Regions from separate parts of the Paenibacillus thiaminolyticus genome, predicted to be linked through region 3. Evidence: riboswitches for the same ligand, from Rfam matches in the RefSeq annotation. Region 3 holds a riboswitch; each other region holds the start of a gene.
The links. A riboswitch is a leader RNA that binds a small molecule or an ion and turns the genes downstream of it on or off. The one in region 3 is predicted to bind cyclic di-AMP.
Positions count from the first base shown of each region.

Region 1: another riboswitch for cyclic di-AMP. It lies ahead of FLT43_RS23555 (TrkH family potassium uptake protein); the one in region 3 lies ahead of FLT43_RS17565 (C40 family peptidase).
Region 2: another riboswitch for cyclic di-AMP. It lies ahead of FLT43_RS17055 (resuscitation-promoting factor); the one in region 3 lies ahead of FLT43_RS17565 (C40 family peptidase).

Region 1 is NZ_CP041405.1:5,302,941-5,307,904, forward strand. It holds gene FLT43_RS23550 (CPBP family intramembrane glutamic endopeptidase) at 1-1,001, opposite strand, end outside; cyclic di-AMP (ydaO/yuaA leader) riboswitch at 1,246-1,401, shown strand; gene FLT43_RS23555 (TrkH family potassium uptake protein) at 1,460-2,818, shown strand; gene FLT43_RS23560 (potassium channel family protein) at 2,881-3,549, shown strand; gene FLT43_RS23565 (hypothetical protein) at 3,612-4,403, opposite strand; gene FLT43_RS23570 (LysR family transcriptional regulator) at 4,498-4,964, opposite strand, start outside.
Region 2 is NZ_CP041405.1:3,834,975-3,839,938, forward strand. It holds gene FLT43_RS17045 (HD domain-containing protein) at 190-1,476, shown strand; gene FLT43_RS17050 (TatD family hydrolase) at 1,590-2,357, shown strand; cyclic di-AMP (ydaO/yuaA leader) riboswitch at 2,554-2,759, shown strand; gene FLT43_RS17055 (resuscitation-promoting factor) at 3,041-4,153, shown strand; gene rnmV (ribonuclease M5) at 4,274-4,876, shown strand; gene rsmA (16S rRNA (adenine(1518)-N(6)/adenine(1519)-N(6))-dimethyltransferase RsmA) at 4,857-4,964, shown strand, end outside.
Region 3 is NZ_CP041405.1:3,940,179-3,945,142, forward strand. It holds gene FLT43_RS17555 (DUF4097 family beta strand repeat-containing protein) at 1-864, shown strand, start outside; gene FLT43_RS17560 (serine protease) at 969-1,376, shown strand; gene FLT43_RS17565 (C40 family peptidase) at 1,716-2,189, opposite strand; cyclic di-AMP (ydaO/yuaA leader) riboswitch at 2,193-2,340, opposite strand; gene FLT43_RS17570 (carbamoyl transferase) at 2,580-3,401, opposite strand; gene FLT43_RS17575 (M1 family metallopeptidase) at 3,407-4,964, opposite strand, start outside.

The DNA of each region.
Region 1 (4,964 bases), 1.4 Mb from region 3:
AAATAAAGGAACAGCCCTTGCGTAACCGTAATGGCCCCTTGCAGCACGAGGGCCACATTCAGATTCAGCTCCGTACGGGGCACTCCGAACTGCAGGACGACCAAGCCGGGCATCATATTCCACATATGGAGCATGGAGATGGCGCATGACAGGAGCGACAGAGCGATTAAGGTGCCTGAGCCGAAGCGGATCCGCCGCCGGTAATAAATGCAAGCCCACAGCGCAAGCATACTGAGTCCCATCGACATCCACCGGTAGCCGATACGATAGAGGGAACCGGCGGTCTCGGTCTGCTTCACATCAATGTCCTTGTAATCGGACGGAATGCTCCAGACGGGATGCAGCGCCACGACGCGATCTAAGCGCATGCGAACGACTAGTTCGAGCCGGGCAGCCCCGATCTCGCCCTGCTTGACGGAGTAACGCAGTTCATCCGCCTTAGACAAATGATCATCCTGCAGTTCCAGCTTGGATACGTCCCAGCCGAGCGCGTTCAGCTCGCGGTCGGCAATTGGCCGCGCCTTCTCAACGGCGAGCGCGGGGGCCTCCGATTGTGGACTCTCTGGAATGGCGGCTAATTCATACCCCACGATGCTGCCGCTTGTCATATGTACATCAACCTTCAAAATGTCGTTCCCATCGGGTGTCGTGACACCGAGCAGGACTTGATAAATATCTATCGGGGCCTGGCTGTCCCATGGAGCATAGCTGGCGGCCAGCCTCTCCCGGTTCATATATCCCGACATTAGTCTGTCGGTCTGGTAGACGACCGTCGGCTCCTGTTCCGACAGCATGATGCGGCTTCTCCTCGGCTCGCGCTTCACAAATTCAACCGCCCGCTCGGCAGCCTGCCGCTTCGTAAGAAGCGTTCGCTCCTGCTCTGGCCCGGTCCGGTTCGCTTCCTGAAGCGAGGGAATAACTATCTGCAGGAGCACAAACACTATAAATCCAATGATCGAAGCCAGCCATAAACGTTTCGTTACATGATGGAACACAGGCATAGAGCTACCTCCGTTATCGATTCCGGTGCTTTTCATTATTGTATCCACTCCATTGGCGTAAAGTCCAGGCATGAAAATTATGGAATAAACCAGCTACACGCTGAAATAGAAAGCGCGAAAGACACAGTGAGAGATTAGGATAGGATGTAAGCGCTATTTAAAGTCTTTTTCCTATATTTTTTGTTTATTTTGTGCCTGCATCGACTTTGTGCCCCTGTCATGAAACGTATATAATCTCGTTATGAATTGAATACGGCCGAATTTCGTGAATTACGAAAGCGGGGGACCCGATCATTGGGGTGAATTTTGCGCCGATCCGCATTATGGATCTTGGCAAATAGGGCGGCCTGGACGCGCCCGAATCCGTCAGCTAACCTCGTAGGCATTGAACGTCAGGATACCAGCGTTAGCATTGGAGTTCCAGTGCTTTTTTTCGTGCTGAAAATGAGGTGATTTCGTTGAAATCAATTAAAAAAGCATCCCGGTGGAAGCTCACCCCGCCGCGAATTCTGGTGACGGGGTTCGGGACGATTATTCTCATCGGGGCGCTGCTGCTGATGCTTCCGATAGCCAATTCAGATGGCCAGCCTCTCCCTTTCATCGATGCGCTGTTCACAGCCACGTCGGCAACTTGCGTAACGGGGCTTGTTGTGGTGGATACGGGCACGCATTTCACCTTGTTCGGGCAGATCGTCATTATTACGCTGATTCAGGTCGGCGGACTTGGCTTCATGACGATGGGGACGCTGTTCGCGCTTGCCTTCCGCAAGCGTATTTCGTTAAAAGAACGTCTCATTTTGCAGGAAGCGCTGAATCAAGGCAGCATGGAGGGCATCGTTCGCCTGATTCGCAAGGTGCTGCTGTACGCCTTCAGCATCGAAGGTGCAGCGGCGGTCCTGTTCACGCTGCGCTGGTCATTTGACCTGCCGTTCGGCAAGGCATTGTACTTTGGCATATTTCACGCGATATCGTTTTTCAATAACGCCGGCTTCGATCTGTTCGGCTCCGTATCGGGACCGTTCAGCAGCCTGACCCGGTATGTCGGCGACCCGATCGTGAATACCGTCTCGATGCTGCTGATCGTGCTGGGCGGACTCGGCTTTATCGTCCTGTCCGATGTAGCGGAATACCGGCGCACCCGCAGACTGGCGCTCCATTCCAAGGTCGTGCTGACGATGACGGGCTTGCTCATCGTATTGGGCGCCATCGTCATTTTCGTCTTCGAATTCACGAACCCGGCGACGCTGGGCAGTCTGAACGGCTGGCAGAAGATGTGGGCGGCATTCTTCCAATCGGTCAGCCCGCGTACAGCCGGAGCGAATACGGTCGATATCGGCACGATGCGGCAAGCAACGCAGTTCTTCATGGTCGTGCTGATGTTCATCGGCGCCTCTCCTGGCTCGACGGGCGGCGGAATCAAGACGACGACGTTCGCCATTCTTATCGGCGCCGTCATCACGATGATTCGGGGGAAGGAGGACATCGTAATCTTCCGTCATCGGCTGGGCAAAGACCGGATATTTAAGGCGGTCACGATAACATTGATGGCCTTGTTCATGGTGATCGGGGTAACGATGGTATTGTCCACGACCGAGGATCATCCATTTTTGATGATATTGTTCGAGACGACTTCGGCGTTCGGGACCGTCGGACTAACGGCGGGCCTGACGACCGATTTGACCGTAGTCGGCAAATTATTGATCTGCCTGATGATGTTCGCGGGGCGGCTGGGTCCGATTACGCTGGCCTATGCCTTAGGCCCAAAAAGCGAACGTGAGCTATTCAAGCACCCGGAAGGAAAAATTACGATCGGATAAAAGGCCGGCATTCCGGGATTACCATATAGAAGAAGAGTAATGGGCGAAGGAGCAATACGAACATGGAGTTACAGCAATTTGCAGTCGTGGGGATGGGCAGATTCGGTTCGAGTCTGGCGCAGGAGCTGGTCGAGCTCGGCCATCAGGTGCTGGGAATCGATAAGGATGAAGAGGTTGTCTCGGAGATGAACAACGTCTTGACGCATGCCGTCGTTGCCGATGCGGCGGATGAGGATGTTCTTCGTTCGCTCGGCATCCGGAATTTCGATTGCGCCATTGTCGCTATCGGGAATGATCTGCAGACGAGCGTTCTCGTCAGTATCCAGATGAAGGAGCTTGGGGTCAGAAAAGTGGTCGCCAAAGCCGTGTCCGAGCTGCACGGGCGCGTGTTGGAGCGGATTGGCGTCGATCGGGTCATCTATCCGGAAAGGGATATGGGGATCCGTGTGGCCCACCAACTGGTATCGCCGAACCTTCTGGATTATATCGAATTGTCCAAGGACTATACGATTGCGGAGCTGAGTGTTCCCGGCAATTTGCGCGGCAAGATGCTCAAGGATGTCAACCCGAGAGCCCGGTACGGCTGCAGCATCGTGGCGCTGCATAAGCCGAACGGCGTGATTATCGCTCCATCGGCCGAGGATGTCCTCCAGGACGATGATGTCATGGTCGTCATCGGAACGAATGCCCAGATCGATCAATTCGAGGATCAGATCGGGAAGCGCAGGTAGATGCAATAAAGCCCTCCAGGCCATTCCGGCGGAGGGCTTTGCTGCATGCATGCAGGGCGGGATTAGAACAGAATTTTGGCCATAATCAGTAAGAGCAGGAAATAGCCGCTTAGGCTGGCCAGCACATACACGAAGCGGTTATTCCGCGACACTTGGGCTTGCTCCAGCGACTCATAGATGGTCATCATGACCGATACGAGCCAGGCGAGGCCGGCGATGGAGAGCGCCAATAAATAGAATGACAGCAGCGAGATGATTCCGGCGACCGCATAGATAGGTCCGTAAGGCATCTGCATCGCCGCTAACTGGACGAAAAAGGTCTTGGCGTCGAGCTTCCGACCGCCTTTCCAGCGGTTCACGAAGTAGAGCGAGCCGAAGAGGGCGGCCAAGGCGACGAGATGGAGCAGCATCAGCTGCAGAAAATATGAAAACGGCGGAGCCGTGTTGCCAAGTCCGATCGGCAGGGGGCCGAACAGAAACTTCGCGAATTGGTCAATGAACAGATAGCCGAAGAGCGCAAATCCGATCGCAGACGCGGCAGCGCCGATCACGCCGTACCAATAATCGGCTCCCGTCGTCATATAGCTTGCCGCCTGAGGCTCCTTCATGAGGCGGACAACGCGTGCCATGTCGATATTCGGCCTGGATGTCTTCGGCGAGCCATAACCTGGATCCGTCGGCTGCACGGGTTCCTGCGTATGACGAACGGGAAACGGCTGCTCCGCCGCGGCGGCAGTCTCCCACCGATCCGGAGAGGACGCCTGGGTTTCATCTGCTGGGCGTCCCTCATGCACCCGGCACGTATGTACTTCGTGCTCTTGCAGCGGTTCGCCGCATCGATTGCATACTTTCATCTTCTCTACCTCCTAGATTTCCCCCATCATGCATGAACATATCGGGTCTCGTGTCTCTGTATATGTAACAGTATTAGATTCGACGCATCCTCTCCTATTCCTGCTTCGATTGCGCATTCCATCCGGAGGCGGCCCGGGCCGTCTCTTCGATGAACCGTCTTGCGGTCAGACTGAGGGCGGCTTGCTTCGCATAGACAAGCGACGTGATCCGCTCCGTCTGCACCAGCTCCTTCAGATGGATGGCGACGAGCCCGTTGTCGTCCAGCCATTCGGAGCGCAAGTACGATTTGGGGAGCAGCGCCGCAGCATGGCAGGGAGACAGCAGGCGGACGATCGCTTCGAAGGAGTCGATCTCCATCCGGATGTCGGGAACGATATGGTGGCGCCGGAACAGGTCGTCGATCAGCTTGCGGTACCAGGTGCCTTTAGAGAACAGCAGCATCGGGAGACCGTTCAGCCGGGCAATCGAACCCTGATCGCCGGAGGCCAGCTCATGCTCCCGCGGCATGACCAGTTCCAAATGATCGGAGAACAGGGGAAGACAGACGAGGCTCGGATCGC
Region 2 (4,964 bases), 110 kb from region 3:
TTATTACGCTTTGATGGTATTATATGTTATCGGTTTTCCGCCAAGGGCTATATATCCGCCGAATTTCGACAACGCGGCCAAAAGTGAAAACGATGTCGAAATGGAACGGATGTCATTTTATAGTCGATTGCTCTGTCCGAAGGGTGTACCACGCTGCATCTGTCACATGAAACCAAGGAGGGAAACATGATGCTGCAAGAAGAAAAAGTGTTCAAGGATCCGGTTCATAATTATGTGCATGTCCAAGATCGGACCATATGGGATCTGATCAATACGAGCGAATTTCAACGGCTGCGTCGGATCCGCCAGTTGGGGACTTCCTATTTCACGTTCCATGGGGCGGAGCATAGCCGCTTCTCCCATTCCCTCGGCGTATATGAGATTACGCGAAGGATCATTTCCCAATTCGAACGGAACGGGTATGTGGATTGGCCGGAAGAAGAAGGGCTGCTCACCCTGTGCGCCGCCCTGCTGCATGATGTGGGACACGGCCCGTTCTCCCATTCGATTGAAGAGGCCTTCGGCATGTTCCACGAGGATTGGACCTGCCGTATTATATTGGAAGATACTGAGATCCACCGCGTATTGGCCAGGATCGATCCCGGGTTCCCCGAGAAGGTGGCGTCCGTCATTCGCAAATCGTACGCATCCCCGATTGTCGTTAACCTCGTATCCGGACCGCTCGATGCCGATCGGATGGATTATTTGCTGCGGGATGCTTATTTCACCGGCGTTAATTATGGCACCTTCGACCTCGATCGTATCTTGAGGCTTCTGCGTCCGCATAAGGATCGCATCGTTGTGAAGGAGAGTGGAATGCATGCGGTGGAGCATTACTTGCTCTCCCGTTATGAGATGTACTGGCAGGTCTACTTCCATCCGGTGACCCGCAGCTCGGAGATGCTGCTGCGCCATATTTTCAAGAGGGCGGGGGAGCTATACCGGGAAGGGTTTGCCTTTCAGTTCTTTTTGCCGCCGCTTACCTCGCTGTTCGAGGGGACGATTGGGACCTCGGATTATTTGAAGCTGGATGAAGCCCTGGTCCAGACGACGTTCATGCAGTGGCGCCTGGAGAAGGATGAGCGGTTGGCCGACTTGTGCGAGCGGTTCATGGAGCGTAAACTATACAAATATATTGAGACGGATCAGCTGGACAAAGCGACGGAGCGACGGCTGTCCCAAATATGGACGGAAGCGGGACTGGATCCGGAGTACGATTTGATGTTCGATTCGCCTTCGGACAATCCGTACGATGTGTATCGGGTGGGAGATGAGCCGACGCAGCAGCATATTTTGCTGCTTGATCCGTATGGCCGCGTGATGGAGCTGTCGAAGAAATCGGATATTGTCCGATCAATCAGCGGCATCCGGAGAGGGAAGCATTATATTTACTTCCCGAAGGACAAGCTGGAAGCGGTCCAGTATGCACTGCCTGCCGATGTGCGGCAGCTGTTCCTTCCCGGAGAGATCGGATAACTGCCACGGCCTGTCCCTTCATCTATGGAGGGCCGGAGGCGTTCCCGAACGGCAGCAAGCCGGACGCTTATTTGGGAAGACAAGCATACCATCATCATGAAGGAGAGACTTCGATGTTATTTGATACGCATACCCATTTAGATAATGAAGCTTTTGACGCCGACCGGGAGGAGATCATCGCCCGCGCCTTCGAGCAGGGAGTTACGAGAATGGTGAATGTCGGGTTCAACCGGGAGACGATCCCGACGACGATGGCCTTGGCGGAGAAATACGAATTTATTTACGCCGCCGTGGGATGGCATCCAACCGATGCCATCACGATGAAGCCGGAGGATATGCAATGGATTGCGGAGCTGACACAGCATGACAAGGTTGTTGCCATCGGGGAGATCGGGCTGGACTACCATTGGGACACGTCTCCCAAGGATGTGCAGCAACGCGTGTTCCGGGAGCAGATCGGGCTGGCGCGCGAGTTGAAGCTGCCAATAATTATTCATAACCGCGATGCCCATGAGGATGTAGTCCGCATTTTGCGCGAAGAGAAGGCTAGCGAGGTGGGCGGCATCATGCACTCTTTCTCCGGAAGCTGGGAAACGGCTAAAATGTGCCTTGATATGGGATTCTATATTTCATTTGGCGGGCCGATTACGTTCAAGAACGCGAAGCAGCCGAAAGAAGTGCTCGTCCGCATACCGAATGACCGGTTGCTGGTCGAGACGGACTCCCCATATTTAACGCCACATCCATTTCGAGGAAAACGAAATGAGTCTGCTTATGTTCGTCTCGTTGCCGAAGCGGCAGCTGAATTGAAAAGAATGGAATTTGAAGAAATTTGCAGAATAACGACTGAAAATGCTTTGACATGTTTTGACATACGATGAAAATCGATGAAAAACCGATGAAATAAAGATGTAGGCCACCAAATAAGTGGATTCTATTGAGAAAATGCGAAAATGTTACTTTTTTTTAACCCTTTTTCGCTTAAAACGGAATTGATACTGTCTTTACAAGGTGATTACAAACACGATATGATTTCTCACAGATGTTCGAAACCGAAAACTTGAATATTGTTCCAACCAACCAGTATCGCTTAATCTCCTTCAGTGGAGAGCGGGGGAACCAAACGGCGTGTTGGCGGTGCATCTATTGCATGGCTGAACGCGTGGATTGATTCCTTGGGGTGAATTCGGTGCAGCCGAGCCATGAGCCGGTTCGCAGCGACAGGGCGACTCTCACAGCCCGAACCCGACAGCTAACCTCGTCAGCGTACGGAGAGAGGGGTCCTCGCGCGTCCTGAACTGATGACGTTTGGGTTTCAATGAGAAGCCATGATCAAGAGTCGCCTCTTACACTAGGCTTCTTTTGTTTTTCTTGAAATCTTCTTTTTTTGAATAAAGAAAAGAAAGACGTCATAGGTGTAAGGAACAGGAGGTGAGGAACAACCGTTACTGGTGTTGGTGCGAAGGAACCGCAGGGTTGCTTCGTAAACATTCTTCAAATAGTCGCGTCAGCCAGAAATCATGCGTAACACTCGACGGCGGGACTATGTAAGGAGGACCGAGAAGTGGGACAGCTCGTTCAAGACGAAACCCATGAACCCCGATCATCCAGCATGTCGCTCGCAATGCGATGGAAGCATGAAAATGTTCGTATCGTATCTCTCATCATCGTTATGGCGGTTGTAATTACCTTGATGGCCGTATTATTTCAATACAGCGCGTCCAAGAAGACGCTGTCCGTCTATGTGGATGGACGAGAAGAAGCTTTGATAACCCGGGAATCGATGCTGCGCGATGTTTTGGATGAGCACGCGATAGCCGTTGGGGCCTATGATGTGGTATCGAAGCCGTTGGATTCCGAAATCGCCGATGGTGATCGGGTCATCATCGAGCGCGCCATGCCGGTGAATATCGTGATGGGCGGTAAGAAAGAGACGCACTACACGACGAAGAAATCGGTTAACGAAGCATTGCTCGCTTTGAATATACCCGTCAAGCCGGAGGATAAGGTCATCCCTGAAAAAGAGACCGCCGTATCGCAGAATATGGATATCCGGATTATCGACGTCCGCAAAAATGTGGAGGAGCGAAAAGTAACAGTCCCGTTCCGGACGGTCAAAAAAGCCGATCCGGCCTTAGCGAAAGGCAAGACCAAGACCGTGCAAAAAGGCCAGGAGGGGCTGGTCATTCAGAAAATCGAGAAGGTTTATGAGGATGGCAAGCTCGTGTACTCCAAAATGGTGGACAAAAAGGTGAAAACGAAGCAAGTGAACCAAGTCGTGGCGTACGGCACCAAAAAAGAGCCGGAAGTCGCCGTGCTGTCCGTCAGCGGGGGTAGCAATTCTGGCGGAAGCGTTGATTTCAACTATAAAAAAGTGCTTAAAAATGTGGAATTGACCGCCTATACCGAACAGGAGGGCTCTGCAGGGTCGAAGACCGCATCTGGCGCCATCGTATCCGAAGGCCGCACCATCGCCGTCGATCCGGACGTGATTCCGCTTGGTTGGTGGGTGTACATTGAAGGCATTGGATTCCGCCGCGCTGAAGATACCGGCGGGGCAGTCAAGGGCAATATCATTGACGTCTACTTCGACAGCAGCAGCACCGTCCGCAAATTCGGCCGCAAACACGGATTTACTGTCTATGTTATCGGTCCGGTGAAGCCCGAATTGAATTAAGGCGGCATTATAACATATAGTAAGATATAACGTTTTATGTCATTCTAAGAAGAGGGAATTCCCTCTTCTTTTGTGTTTCTACATAGAGGCGCCAGCGGGGACCGGAGAGGAGCAGTCATTGTGATTCGAGAAGTGATCGTCGTGGAAGGGAAAGATGATACCGTAGCCATTCAGCGGGCCGTGGAGGCCGATACAATCGAGACGGGAGGCTCGGCCGTCAGCGAGATGACGATACGGCGCATTGCCTTGGCCCAGGAGCGCCGGGGCGTAATTATATTTACCGATCCGGATCATGCAGGGGAACGGATTCGAAAGATGATCGCGGAGCGGGTGCCTGGCTGCAAGCACGCCTTCCTGGCGCGGCATGAGGCGATAGCCAAGGGAGACCTCGGCGTGGAGAACGCATCGCCGGAGGCGATTCGCGCGGCGCTGGGCCAAGTCAGGACCGAGATGCCGTTGGCCGAAGCGGAGCTGGTCTGGGCGGATCTGGCGGAAGCGGGTCTGACGATCCAGATCGGCGCAGCTGAACGCCGGAACCGTCTGGGGGAGATCCTCGGCATCGGATATTGCAATGCGAAGCAGCTGCTGAAGCGATGCCGCATGTTCCAGATCAGCCGAGAGGAGTTCAAGGCTGCGCTGGTCAAGCTGGACGAGCTGGAGGCTTCTGCACATATCGTAACGGGTACGGAAGGAGAACGACAGAATGAACAAGCCTTCGATTGATATCGCAACGCCATCGAGGACGAAGGAAATTGTGCGCAAGCACGGATTTGCGTTTAAGAAAAGCCTTGGCCAAAACTTTTTGGTCGAT
Region 3 (4,964 bases):
GTAACCGTCGAAACGGGAAGCGTGGATGTACAGCTGATTCCGGGCAGCACGGACGATATTGTCACCCGCTTGCATGGCCGGGTCAGCAACAATGATGCGGATAGCATTGACCTGAAGGTGACCCCGACAGGTGATACGCTTCAATTGAGCGTTCAACTGCCTGACGGCGTGAATTTCGGCGTTCACATTTTCGATGTCAAGCTGACGGTCGAACTGCCGGAACAGCAGTGGAATGGGCTTCAAGTCGCGGTAGGGAGCGGCAATGTGGAAGCGGAACGTCTCAATAGTGCTTTAATGGAAGTCAGTACGGGAAGCGGCAATATCCGCATCAACGGGATCGAGGCACGGACTGCCGCACTGCAGGCCGGATCGGGAGATATTACGACGGGGGACGTCCACGCTGAATCCTTCACGGTTCAGACGAAGAGCGGCAATATCCGCATCCAAGATATCGAAGCGGTTGAGATGGAAGCCATCGCTTCCTCCGGCAACCTTCGAGTGGAGAAGTATGAGTCCAACGTGTTGAACTTCCGTACGAGCAGCGGAAATGCGAAATTATCGGACGGACATGCAAAGCTGAACGGCGAATCGGACTCGGGCAACATTACGATTGAAGCGGATGAGCTGCGGTACGATGCGGATCTGAAGGCGTCCAGCGGCAATGTAACAGTCAGCCTGAGCAAGGAGCCGTCAGACTTGGCGGTGGACTTCAGCGGAGGCTCGGGCAGCGGCCGCATCCGTTGGGACGGCATGCGCTACGAGGAGCAGGACAAGAATAACCATACGGTAAGCGGGGCATTCGGTGATGGCGGAACGATGCTGAAGGTACGCACCCGTTCCGGAGAATTCACATTGGGCGAATAAACGACTTTCTATCAGACCTGAACAAACTTTTAGCCTCTTTTCAGTTTGGTTTCAGGTTGGATGAACATACTAGTACCAACGTCGGCATAAGGAGGTGGATACTCATGAAGCGGACTCCAGCCGTAGCAGCATGGACGACCCTCATGCTTCTGCTGCTTGCCTCTCCGGCCGCGGCAGAAGCGGGAAGCGCCAACGAAGCGGCCCAATGGCAGCCTTTCGGACAGGTCGTGTCGGATATTGTACAGCCGGCGAACGCGGCGGACAAGAGCAGTTCCCGGGAAGCGGCCGATACGGAAAAGGAATTGGAGCAGATTAAGACGCAGATGCAAGAATTGCGCCAGCAGATGAAATCGCTGCACGAGAAAAAAATTCAGCTGCTTGCGAAGAAGCATGGCATTGCGACGGAAGGCAAGACCAGCAAGCAGATTCGACAAGAGTTGAGGGAAAAGTTGGGCAAGGAAGGCAGACTGTTCCACGAGAAACATCGCAATATGGAACGTCATGGCGAATGATTGCCAGTCCTGCTGAAGATAGACCAATAGGAGAGTAACCAAGAGCTCTGTTCGGCCCGATCAGACTGCCTTGTCAAGCAAGGCAGTCTGCATTCATTCTTACAGGTAGAGGGTGGCTGACTCATCTGGATTCAAGTTGAGTTTCCAGTGCGGAAAAACGGGGTAAATCATGGATAGAATCCTTTCTCTAGTGACAATGACCAGAACGTGGCCGGGGCCGCGAGCATATGATTTAAAGTCCAGATTCATCTTCTTCTACAGATAAATGTAAAAACCCGATAAGCAGCGAATATTCGCTTCCCATCGGGTTAGGTAACCAACATATAAATGATTGCGGTACTATTCTTCTGTAGCGTAGGTGGTGTATTCCTTCTCGCTCATGACGCGACGGGCACCAACATAACGCTTCTCATAATAATCCATGCTCAACTCATCAATGCGCGTGCCTTTGTTCGTCGAGGCATGAGCGAACTTGCCGTCTCCGACGTAGATGCCGACATGCGACACGCCATTGCCGCCGCTGGTGTCAAAAAAGACCAGATCGCCAGGACGAAGATCGCTCTTGCTCACCTTCTCGCCAACTTCGAACTGGGAAGTAGACGAACGCGGCAGATCGATGCTGAATTTGTCGAATACGTACTTCGTGAAGCCAGAACAGTCGAAGCCACTGGTTGTCGAACCGCCATACATGTAAGAAATACCCATCAAATCGTCAATCGTAGAATCCATCTTCGTAGCTGCAAATGCGCTTCCTGCGCTGAAAGAGAATAAGAGGCTAAGCCCCAATGCAGCAGATACCAGCTTCTTCTTCAAATGATAAAGCCCCTTCCTTGCCTGCGAGGTTAGCTGAAGGGTTCGGTTGAAGGTCCCCTATGATCTCTGATCGAAGCGAATGAGATCAATTCACCCAAAAAACTGGTTCCCCCGCTTTCCGGCCAATCCGGAAATTCGGCATCCTTTGTCTAAGATTCAGGTTCAATGATATGTAACAAAAATGCAAGAGATCTTGCCGCTTTCATGACAAAGTTGTAATAAATCTACGACTTATTGTAACAGACCTTTTTCGCTTTGACAAATACTTTTTGTCCATAAATACCAAAAAAACTTGCCCGGATCGCCACCACGTGACGAAATGGACAAGTTTTTTGGAATTCAGGGCGAGTATGAATTTCTATCGGACAGAAATAGCCTCTTTCTCTCGTCTTATTTCTCTTCCGTTCCCGATTGCTGCCATACCGAATAACGAGAGGACAATCCCCATAACTGGAGCAGCGTACGGACAGCAGGGAACGCCTGCTGTAGAATGAGCGCCGTCAGTCCCGTCCAAAACATGGCCGCCGCAGTGAACAGAAGACCGGTCAGCAGGGCGATACCGGCGAATATGGCAGACAAGCCCAGCAGCGGAGCCATCCGTCGAATTCCTTGCAGGAGCGCATGCAGGATAGAGAGCTCTGAGGCGGCCCCGAATTGCATCGACAGGAACAACTGGCGGACAACCCACGCGCCAAGCAGCCACAAGGCAGCGTAAGGCACGATGTCGGTCATCACGGCCGCCAGCGTCGGACCATCGGCGAACTGGCGCACGGCATGCGGAATGAACCAGTAGGCAGGAAGCACGATAAGCATGGTCTCGAGCCAGTAGAGGAGCAGCATCGGCTTCCAGATCGATTTGATTCCCTCGAAAAAAGCAAGCCCCGACCCGGATTGCCGGGCCATGGAATAGAATACGCCGGCTCGAATGAATGGCGTCAGCAGCAGACGGATGAAGATAAAGGCGGCCACCGTCCACAGAAAGGGCAAGTAATCATTCGTCTTCATCAGAATGAACTGGCTCTCTGCCAGGAACAGCCGTGCCGTCATCTCGGTCGGCGCGGGATCGGGGTACCGCTGCAGGACGGGGAGCACCGCGCCGTCAATGAAGCGATAGACGAAGAAGCCCCATAATAATTGATATAAGAAGAGGAGGACTGCGATATAGATATGCTCCTTCACCCAGGACAGACCATGACTCATATAGGCTTTCATTCGATTCACCACCCCACTGCGCTCGAGATCATTTCAAGCAATTTGACGATGGATAGATTGACGCGGGTGCGGACGGGCTCCTCCACATGCGCCTTCATATAATTGTTGATATGCTTATTCTCCACGACAATCGTATAGAGCGGGTCGATCATGACCCAGTCCAGCGGCGCCGTATGGTTGAGCCGGTATTGCATCCGTTCGCCGTCTCCGTTCCACACCTTGCGGGTGCTGGTGCCGTCCGCGAAGTGGAATACAATCGGCACGCTCGGATAATCGGCGCCCTTCTTCACGATATGAACCGTGGCCTCGTAGCGGGGGGCTCCCTCGTTGTCCAGAACGCGGGTGTCGATCCCCTCGACAGCGAAGTCCGCCATCTGGTTCCCATACACATATTGATTGAAGAAATCGGTCCATTTCCGCTTGGTGACCTGCTCGACGACACGCTGGAAATCTGCGGTCGTCGGATGCTTGAAGCGGTACTTCTGCGTGTACGTCCGCATGATACGGTGCATCGTCTTTTCGCCCACCTGCTTCTCGATGGCGAGCAGGACCAGCTTGGAACGCATGTACACATTTTCGGCATAATGTCTGTGGTCTTTGTATTCCCACGCTGCCAGCTTGAGCGGAGCCGGGTCCGTCATATAGCTCCCTTCCACGGCCAGATTCGGCGCGACCCCGAATTCATGCTCCATCAGCTTGTCTTCGGCATAGGAGGTGAAGCCCTCGTCCAGCCACGCTTCCTCGAATTCATTGGAGGCGAGCAGCCCGTAGAAATATTGGTGGCCGATCTCATGAACGACGGTTCGTTCCAGATTGTAGCCCGGACTGTCATCTTCCGCACCGAAGGCGGTGATAAGCGTCGGATATTCCATCCCGCCTGCACCGTTGGCCGCCTTGGGCGGCACGACGATGGACAGGGTCGAATACGGATATGAGCCATACCATTCGCTGAACTTGGAGAGCGCGGCCTTCGCTGCATACAGATATCGTTCCTTCAAATTCTCATGCTTCGGATCGAGATAGAGCTTGATGCGCACGCCCGGCACATTCGGCGCTGAGAATGGTTCCTCTACATAGATGAAGTTCGGCGAGGCGGCCCACCCGAAATCATGAACATCATCCGCATAGAACTGATACGTCTTGCGGCCGTTCGCCAATATCGGCGTCTTCGTAGGGAAGCCGGTCGCAGCGACAGTATACGTGTCGGGAACTTCAATCTTGACGCTGTAAATGCCATAATTGGCGTAAAACTCGGAATTGCCGTGGTATTGGTGCAGATTCCAGCCTTCTGACGAGCGGCCCCTTACTCCGACCTTCTCATAAGCAGCCACCTTGGGGAACCATTGGCCGGCCATGACGAAATCCTCTGCATACCCCATCCGGGCAAAAATTTTGGGCAGCTTCACTTCGAATTTCATGGTGAGCGTAATCCTTTCGTAGCTCTTGACCGGCTGGGGAAGCCGAATTTTTATAAGCGTCTTATCCTTGGCATTGCCGTCATCGGGCTGGACATACTCAATCCGGTTCATTAAGGATAGTCCGTCGGTCGTATCCAGCGCCGTC